2 regions of the Pueribacillus sp. YX66 genome follow, and region 2 is predicted to be linked to the other one. Evidence: a T-box and tRNA genes for the amino acid it is inferred to sense, from the RefSeq annotation. Region 2 holds a T-box; the other holds one or more tRNA genes.

Region 1 (5,141 bases), on a different contig from region 2:
TATTTAGCAAATCGATTGATAAAAAGTTCTGTAGGCGTTTTTGTTTCTTGTGCATTTTCGACTAAATGCAAAATTTTCGCAAGTGATGAATCTTCAAATGCTTTCGTAACTTTTACTTTCAATATACCTTCGTTATTAATACTTCCTCCAAACAGGCTTTCACCAGATTCTTTTTCTACAGGTAAAGACTCACCTGTAATCGCCGCTTCATTAACTGAACTTTTCCCTTCAATGACGACACCATCAGATGGGATTGTTTCACCAGCTTTAATTAAGACGACGTCCCCAACTTGCAACGATTCAACGGGTACAAGCTTCTCCATTCCATTTTTAATCATCGTTGCTGTTTTGGGAGCTAGATCGAGAAGCTTTTCTACTGAGTTACGTGCCTTTTCCATACCTAAACCTTCTAAATATTCATTTAAGCCAAACAAAATAGCGACAAGTGTTCCTTCTTTCCACTCACCGATCGCAACCGCTCCGATTAACGCAACCGTCATTAATGTATCGATCGTAAATGTAAACTTAACAAGATTACGTAGACCTTTAATAAATGTTTTATAGCCACTTATCACCATTGCTGTTAAATAGATTGGAATTACAAAAAAAGAATTGTAAAGCGTGAAATCCAGTGTTAGCGCTACAAAAAACAGAGTTGCTGAACCTATTAAAAGCCATTTTTCACGATTCATACCTATATGTGTATGCTCCTCATCATCAGCAATAATTACTGCATTTTCAGTTGACAAAATGTCTTGGACTTTTGTTAAATTTACATTCTCATGAATAATAAGCTTTCCTTTCGTATAACTCAATTGAGAATTACCGGCATGATCGAGCTCTTTTATTTTTGATTCCATTTCTAGCGTACAGTTTGGACACGATAGGCCTTTTACTTTATATTCCTTCATGTCATTCCCTCTCCCTTTAATCATGTAAAACGTGATGAATCGTCTGTTTCAAAATAGACATTACGTGTTCATCATCAGGGGAATAGTATAAGGATGTCCCCTCTCTTCTAAATTTAACAAGACGTAAGTTTTTTAATAGACGAAGTTGATGTGAAACTGATGATTGAGAAAGTGAAAGTGTATGTGCAATTTCATTAACCGAGCATTCTTTTTGTGAAAGTAAAACAAGAATACGTATTCTTGTCGGATCAGATAGTGCCTTAAATGTTTGCGAAACTAAATATAACGTTTCTTCATCTAGCTCATTTTGTCGATTATCAATCTCATCTTTCATGTAAAATTCATCTCCTCTATATGAGTATATGTTCATATGAAAAAACATGCAACCAATATCGAAAACATTATAAAGTTCAAACAATTTTAATAATTATGTGATTAAATATCCACGATTCGGGATATAATAAAGATAGATAATAAGTCGCTCTACAAAATAAGCTTAGGAGTGTGAGAGTTAACATGAGAAGAGTAAAAATGTTAACATTTAAAGATCTTGTAAACGAAAATAAAAAAGAACTAATGAGAAATGATAAAGAAATGGAAGCGATTGAAAAAAGACTTGATGAAAAGTACGCTAGACGTGCTAAATATACTAAAACAGGCTCATAAGTATAATAAAACCTGATTCTTCGCTAAGAATCAGGTTTTATTTTTTGCTTTTAAAGATAACAATTCCGATTGCTGTTAAGCCAACTGCAGCAAGTATAAAAATAACGATTAAAAAGATGTTTACCCACTTCTCTGAATTTTCGTGGGCTTCTTTTGCAGGAACTTTCCCTTCAATATCATCTGCAACTACCACCATAGTCGTGTTAACATTTATGGATTCGTTTTCAGCTACTTTTAATTCATATTTCGCTTCGATTTGTTGTATCGGAAAAATAAACATTAGTAATAGTGCAAGAAATATACGTTTTGCCATATGAACTCCTCACTCTTTATTATATTGTTTTCTTTATATGGCATTTTACTATATTTTCCGCACAAAAGGTCTTTATAAATGTGAAATTTACGTCATTGTTTATTTTTTTTCGTCAATATACTCTCTTCTTGTTCCATCATTAAAAACGATGACTAAGTCAAGTTCTGTATAATCTCTATTTAACTCAAACGTTTGTAGGACGTTAGCAATCACTTCGTCATCAGTTAAGTTTTGATCGATGTCTAGATTTTTTAACTTCTCATATAGTAAATGAAACGCTTCTCCTCCTCTTTCATCAACACCTTTACGTTCATCACGGTATTCAACATCAATGTTTCCGCTAGGATTTCGTTCAAGTTCCACTTCAACATCAAATTTGTCATCATAGTCAACATCAAGCTCAAACTTGTTAAAAGGAAGCTCATCGATTTTTTCGGTTATCTCATTGTTCTCTTCATTTGAATCATTCGTGTTGTCTATCCTAGGCTCTTCATTAATCGTCGGGTTGTCTGGCGCTGTATTGTCCTGTGCACATGCGACAAGGGCAAATCCAAGCATGAAAACGATACTGAAAAATTTATTCATTCTTACACTCCCTCTTTTTTCGTTGTATTGTCAAAAGTTTTTTAATGAAAAACTGTAAAGCCCTTGGTATTAATGAACTTAAGGGCAAAAAGTGTTCTCCCTCCTTTATGAGAGGAGCTTAACATCATTTTCCCGCTGAGGCTTTACATTGAGTGACGAGAATGATAGGCTATAAAGCCTTACGCAACAGGATTGCTGCGTCTTTACGTAAAGAGTCATGCTCGTGGAGGCTCAATGTCAAGCCTTCAATTTTCGGAGAGTTTTCATAAATCTTTTGACGTTACCTTTTTCGTATCGTCTTCACTATTTCCTATGAGCGTAATTTTTAAACTCTTAATGAAAACATGATAGTGATTCGGTATCGCGAAAGCTTTTTAATAATAACATACAAAATTGTTAAAATGTAAAAATAATCCATTGACAAGTCCTCATTAATTTAATATATTTATATCTGTCAGCAAAATGACCCGTTAGCTCAGTTGGGAGAGCGCTACCTTGACAGGGTAGAGGTCACTGGTTCGAGCCCAGTACGGGTCATAAATCAACCACTTCATAAAAATGAAGTGGTTATTTTATTTATCTTTTAAAAAAATTTGAGAAATGTAGAAATCTATCTTTAACTTTCCTCCAGCTCTCGAAGGGACATAGATACTTTAAGCTTACTTCAGTTTAGTAAATGATAGTGAAGTTAATTGACGCACATGTTGCGCTTAGCTATCTTTTTTGAAAATATGAAGTGACATTGAAATTTTGAGAATCACATGAACAATAAAGAGCTGAATTTAAATTGGTGCGGAATGAAGAACTCAATACAAAAATAAACTTGAAAGAGTGTTTACTTTTCTTTGACGCTCCTTCTTTATCAGCATTATTTCCTATTCCAAAAACGTTGCTGTTGAATAGCAGAGATAAAGTCTTTTCCGAAGTTTTGATTATTTTCCGCGAAAACAACGCCAGCTAAATTGTTCTTTTCCGATGCGCGAACAAAAGTTTTTCCGCTTGAAGCCACTCCAATAGGCTTATAATGTTTATATGCTACATGTACATAATACGTAACATCAGAATTAAATTTGTTTTGATTTTTGGAACGTCCTCCGACGACATAAAGGGAGTCAACGAGATAAGGACTTGTTGTTATGAACGTTTCATCCACTTTCAATTTTGTCCCATCATTACCTGTGACCGAACCTAGCGTAGAACTAATGATGACAACAAAAACTCCACTTTGTCGTAAAAAGTTAAGCACATTTGTAACTTCTCTACCGTTAAAACCATCATCTATTAATACACCAACTTTTTGTGTGTAAGCGTATTTTGGTGTGCTAGTCTGGCTAAGGGATGGATATTTTGTCGATACGGGTACGTGTGTTCCAGTCGGCCGATTAACACCAATATTATCAGCAACAATATTTGCTAAATTTTTGTCTACATTAACTAATAAGTTAACGTTTTGCTGCCGTACAGATTCACTTCTTACTTTTCCGAGCTGATAGCTAAATGCTTCTATCGTGTGTTGTTTTTCAACTGGTGTTAAACTATTCCAAAAGATTCTCGTCTGCGAAAAGAAATCGTTAAACGACTTACTTCGACCTCGGATAACATGCCCTTCCACTCTTTTCGGATAATGAGCATATCCCCCTTCTTCTGGAGGTGTCGTATACGGTGTATTATTCGCTAATGAATTTCGATGATAGTTGACTTGATCGACATCAATTCGCTGCCTCATCACACCTCTTCGTGTATTGTTATGAAACGGACAGAGGGGACGATTAATTGGTAATTCATCATAATTTGCACTGCCTAGACGATGGTGTTGCGTATCTCGATAAGCAAATAACCTTCCTTGTAAAACAGGGTCGTTAGAAAAACCGATTCCTGGAACGACATTGGCTGGGTTAAATGCGACTTGTTCTGACTCTGTAAAGTAATTATCAATGTTTCGATTTAACGTCATTTTTCCAATGATTTGTACTGGAATAAGCTCTTCAGGCCAAAATTTTGCTGGATCGAGAATATCAAAGTCGTATTTAAATTCATCCTCCATTGGAATAAGCTGCACGCCTAATTCATATTCTGGATAAGCCCCCTTTGCAATCGCTTCTCTTAAATCTTTTCTATGAAAGTCGGGATCGAGGCCACCGATTTTAATCGCCTCATCTTGCAGTAGGGAATGAACACCAAGTACCGGCTTCCAAACGAATCGAACAAAGGTTGCAACCCCTTGTTCATTAATAAATAAATACGTATTAATTGACCAGGACTCCATCATACGGTAACTTCTTACGAGACCGCGATCAGACATAATCCATGTCACCATATGTAGCGATTCTGGATTATTCGCGACATAATCCCAAAAACGGTCATGGGCCCCAGTAGCCGTTGGGATATCATCATCTTGCTTCGATTGATATGCGTGAATCATATCCGGAAACTTCAAAGGATCTTGAACAATGAGAACAGGCATGGCAATCGTAGTCAAATCGTAATTTCCTTCTTCTGTATAAAATTTAACACCTTTACACCGTAAATCTCTCGCTGTGTCATAGGAACCTTTAGGGCCTTGTACGGTAGAAAAACGAACAGTCAATGGCGTCTTTTTACCAGCTTCCTGTAAAAAACCAGCTTTTGTCACATGCTTCATCGATTGATAACATTCAAATTCCCCA
Region 2 (5,141 bases):
GATGGGAATGAATATATTGATTACGTTCTTTCTTGGGGGCCCCTTATTTTAGGACATGCTGATGATACGGTAATTGAAGCAATTAAAGAAACAGCCGAGAAAGGAACGAGTTTCGGAGCGCCGAATGAATTAGAAACGAAACTTGCTGAGTTAGTCATCGAACGTGTTCCATCCGTTGAAGTTGTTCGTATGGTGAACTCTGGCACAGAAGCGACGATGAGTGCATTGCGGCTCGCAAGAGGATATACGAATCGAAATAAAATTGTAAAGTTTGAAGGCTGTTACCATGGACATGGAGATTCGTTGCTCATTAAAGCTGGTTCGGGAGTTGCAACACTTGGACTACCTGATAGCCCTGGTGTTCCTGAAAGTATTGCAAAAAACACGATAACTGTGCCTTACAACGATTTAGAAAGTGTCAGACTTGCTTTTGAACAGTTTGGTGATGACATTGCGGCCGTCATCGTTGAACCAGTAGCCGGAAATATGGGCGTTGTTCCGCCAGAAGCAGGATTTTTAGAAGGACTACGTCAAATTACCGAACAACATGGCAGCTTGCTTATTTTTGATGAGGTGATGACAGGTTTTCGTGTAGATTATCATTGTGCTCAAGGCTATTTTAACGTGACTCCGGACATAACGTGTTTAGGGAAAGTCATCGGCGGTGGACTTCCTGTAGGTGCGTATGGTGGAAAACGTGAAATTATGGAACAAATTGCACCGAGCGGTCCGATTTATCAAGCAGGAACGCTGTCTGGTAATCCACTTGCGATGGCTGCAGGCTATGCGACGCTTTCACAATTAAATCGTGAGACATATAAAGAATTTCAAAGAAAAGCGAACTTGCTTGAAGACGGCATAACGAAAGCTGCCAACGATTTTGAAATCCCACTTACGTTCAACCGTGCAGGATCGATGATTGGCATGTTCTTTACGAACGAAGAGGTGACGAATTACGAAAAAGCACGAACGTCTAATCTTGACCATTTTACTGCTTATTTTAAGGCGATGCTACAAGAAGGCATTTCTCTTCCGCCTTCGCAGTTCGAAGGTCTGTTTTTGTCAACGGCGCACAGTGATGAAGATATTGAAAAAACAATTGAAGCCGTTCGTGTTGCCTTCGAGAAATTAAGTAAATAGAATCGTTTAAACCCGTACTCAAAATTTTAAATCGAGTACGGGTATTTTCGTGTATCACTTGCATTCTTTAATCATATTCGTTTTTATCACCGCATAAACCTGTACTATATCGAGGTGCACGAAGAAAGGTGATGATAGCATGACGAACTCATTAAAATTTAACGTTGATGAATCGATTTGGTTTAAGCAAGGAGATGAAATTGACAATATACTATCGATCTCGTTAGAGCCGGACATTAACGTTGAAGAAACAGGGGATTACGTAACAATTAAAGGTTCATTGCGGTTAGGTGGAGAATACGAACGTTCAGAACATACGTCTGAGAAAGAAGAGACGTTAGAACGGTCAAGTGAGCAAATGTCGTTTCGTTCAGTACAAGAAGTTCGTAAACTTGATGATAATGTAGTTGAATTTCAACATCATTTTCCTGTTGAAATTACAATCCCGAACAATCGTGTCGAGAGTCTCGATGACATTGTTGTTACGGTGGAAACGTTTGATTATCGAATTCCGAACGCAAGCAACTTGCAAATGTCCGCAGAATTAGCAATTGAAGGGATTCAAAAAGAGCAAACGAACGAAAACGATCCTATTGACAACTATGATTTTGAAGAAAGAGTGAAAGACATTTACGTGAAAGATAAAACATCGTTCATGATTGATAGTCAAAGAGAAGAAGTAACGATGGACTTGCATGAAGTGGACGAGGTTCAGAATGAGCACACGGAAGAAGAAGAGGAACGTCAAAACAGCGGTCCTCAATTCGAATTAAAAAGTCGTGAAGAAGAGAACGAGCCGAATGAAGCACTTGAGTCGTTACGTAATAAAAGTGAAGAAGACATAGTTGAAACGCTTGAAAATGAAGAGCAACCTGTTGAAGTAGAAGAAGTTCGAACTGTTGAAGAAGTTGAGTCGGATGTTGAAGGGCTTCAAGAAACTAACATTGGTGAAATAGATAAAACAGAAAACAAACAGAAAACCCGGTCTGAAAACGCTTTGTATTTAACAAAAATGCTGACACGTGAAGAAGAGCAATTTTCACGGTTGCGCATGCGCATTATTCAACCTGGAGAATCGCTTGATTCCATTGCGGAGTCATATGAGCTTCAACCTACACAAATCGCAAGACTAAATCGGCTTCACGATGAACAAGTTGAAGAAGGTCAGATTTTGTATATCCCAGTGAAATCAGAAAATCAATCATGATTAAAACCATTCAAGAAACAATGAAAGTGATAGTCCGATAAGGATTAATAATAGAATGACATCAAATGGTGTCGGTAGCAGCAAAGTGCGTATAAATTGAAAGATCGTTAATGGCAGTACGAAAGCAGCACATGTGTCTCTAACTGTTAGCAACCACGGTGGGTATTTTAAACGGCGATAATATTGCTTTTTTTTCCCGAACCTATTCATTTTTTATCCTCCTCATCGTTCGTTGTTCATAATGTATGTATAAATAACACAATACGTTCATATGGACTTGACGATTCATGGCAAAATCGGTAAAATTTAAGCAAATTGAATGATTTGATATGCTATGAAAGGGATTAGTATGTGAAATGCACCTTATAAGAGAGAGAAATCAGTAGCTGAGAGATTTCTTAAGGAACGCAGCGCAGAAGTCACCCTTGAGCAGCTTCTTTGAACTATGAAAGTAGGAGAAGCCGGTTAAACACCGATATGTTGATGAGAAGCACAATTTATTTTAGTTGTGAATAAAGGTGGTACCGCGGAATTAACTTTCGTCCTTTTTGTGGATGGAAGTTTTTTTGTTTTTTTACACATTGCTCAGAACGATAATAGTTGGAGGAATCAAAGATGAATACAGAAATGCCGAAAAAGTATGACCCGAAAAAAACGGAAGAAAATAGGTATGCGTATTGGCTTGATGGGCGCTATTTTGAGGCAACAGCTGATCCGAAGAAAAAGCCATATACAATCGTCATTCCACCACCGAATGTAACAGGAAAGCTTCACCTTGGACATGCGTGGGACACCACGTTGCAAGATATGCTCACAAGAATGAAACGGATGCAAGGTTATGATGTACTATGGCTGCCGGGTATGGACCATGCTGGGATTGCAACACAAGCACGTGTCGAAGCGCAACTACGTGAAGAAGGAATGAGTCGTTATGACTTAGGTCGTGAGAAGTTTCTCGAAAAGTCGTGGGAATGGAAAGAAGAATACGCTGATCATATTCGGAAACAATGGGCAAAGCTCGGTCTCGGTCTCGACTACTCTCGCGAACGCTTTACGCTGGATGAAAGGTTATCGAAAGCGGTGCAGGAAGTGTTCATTAACCTATACGAGAAAGGGCTCATTTACCGTGGCGAATATATCATTAACTGGGACCCAGAAACGAAAACGGCATTATCAGATATTGAAGTCATTTACAAAGACATTCAAGGTGCATTTTACCATATGAAGTATCCGTTAAAAGACGGTTCAGGTCATATTGAAGTTGCTACGACTCGTCCCGAAACAATGCTCGGTGATACTGCAGTAGCCGTTCACCCTAATGACGAACGTTACAAACATTTAATTGGAAAAAAAGTCATGTTGCCGATTGTGAATCGTGAAATTGAGATTGTTGCAGATGATTACGTCGATATGGACTTCGGTTCTGGAGCGGTTAAAATCACACCAGCTCATGATCCGAATGACTTTGAAATTGGAAATCGACATCATCTTGAACGCATTCTCGTCATGAATGAAGATGGTACAATGAATGAAAATGCGGGTCCATACGAAGGGCTAGATCGTTTCGATTGCCGTAAGCAAATCGTTAAAGATTTACAAGAGCAGGGCGTTCTTTTCAAAATTGAAGATCACGTTCACTCTGTCGGACATTCTGAGCGTAGCGGTGCCGTCGTCGAACCGTATTTATCGACACAATGGTTCGTTAAAATGCAACCTCTCGCTGAACAAGCGATTGAATTGCAAAAATCGGATAAAAAAGTGAATTTTGTTCCTGATCGGTTTGAAAAAACGTATTTACGTTGGATTGAAAATATTCGGGATTGGTGTATTTCAAGACAGCTCTGGTGGGGACACCGGATTCCGGCTTGGTACCATAAAGAATCAGGCGAAATTTATGTCGGGCATGAAGCACCAGCAGACAGTGAAAATTGGGAACAAGATGAAGACGTACTCGATACGTGGTTTAGTTCTGCGCTTTGGCCATTTTCAACGATGGGATGGCCTGATGAAGAAGCAGAAGACTTCAAACGGTATTATCCAACTGATGTACTCGTTACGGGTTACGACATTATTTACTTTTGGGTAGCACGGATGATTTTCCAAGGGATTGAATTTACAGGTGAACGTCCGTTTAAAGACGTTCTCATTCATGGACTCGTTCGTGACTCAGAGGGAAGAAAAATGAGTAAATCATTAGGCAATGGCGTCGATCCAATGGAAGTCATCGACAAATATGGCGCAGACGCTCTTCGCTATTTCCTCGTTACAGGTAGCGCGCCTGGACATGACCTTCGCTTTTACTGGGAAAAAGTCGAAGCAGCCTGGAACTTTGCAAATAAAATTTGGAACGCATCGCGTTTTGCACTTATGAACATGGACGGTTTAACGTATGATGAGATTTCTTTAGATGGAGAAATGCAACTCGCGGATAAATGGATTTTAACGAGATTAAATGAAACAATTGAAGCAGTTACAACGTTAAGTGAGAAATATGAATTTGGCGAAGTTGGAAGCAAATTGTATCATTTTATTTGGGATGATCTGTGTGATTGGTACATTGAAATGGCGAAACTGACACTTTACGGCGAGGATGAAGAAGCAAAGCAAACGACACGTTCTGTTCTTGCTTATGTACTCGAACAGACGATGTGTCTCTTGCACCCATTCATGCCATTTATAACAGAAGAAATTTGGCAGCATCTGCCGCACAAAGGCGATTCCATTACTGTTGCAACATGGCCAGAAAAGCAAGAAAAGTGGCATGCTCCTAAATCACTTGAAGAAATGCAACTTA

What was found. The T-box of region 2 lies ahead of ABU914_RS11220 (valine--tRNA ligase). A T-box ahead of a tRNA ligase gene usually reads a tRNA of that ligase, here a tRNA-Val.
Region 1: it encodes a tRNA-Val, which carries the amino acid that the T-box ahead of ABU914_RS11220 (valine--tRNA ligase) is inferred to sense. The anticodon was not compared.

Annotation. Positions count from the first base shown of each region.
Region 1 is NZ_JBEUEL010000014.1:11,762-16,902, reverse strand. It holds gene ABU914_RS07965 (heavy metal translocating P-type ATPase) at 1-911, opposite strand, end outside; gene ABU914_RS07960 (ArsR/SmtB family transcription factor) at 928-1,245, opposite strand; gene ABU914_RS07955 (FbpB family small basic protein) at 1,428-1,577, shown strand; gene ABU914_RS07950 (hypothetical protein) at 1,615-1,890, opposite strand; gene ABU914_RS07945 (YusW family protein) at 1,990-2,475, opposite strand; tRNA gene ABU914_RS07940 (tRNA-Val) at 2,940-3,012, shown strand; gene ABU914_RS07935 (catalase) at 3,344-5,141, opposite strand, start outside.
Region 2 is NZ_JBEUEL010000025.1:7,635-12,775, reverse strand. It holds gene hemL (glutamate-1-semialdehyde 2,1-aminomutase) at 1-1,140, shown strand, start outside; gene spoVID (stage VI sporulation protein D) at 1,280-2,347, shown strand; gene ABU914_RS11225 (hypothetical protein) at 2,348-2,557, opposite strand; T-box leader at 2,673-2,897, shown strand; gene ABU914_RS11220 (valine--tRNA ligase) at 2,963-5,141, shown strand, end outside.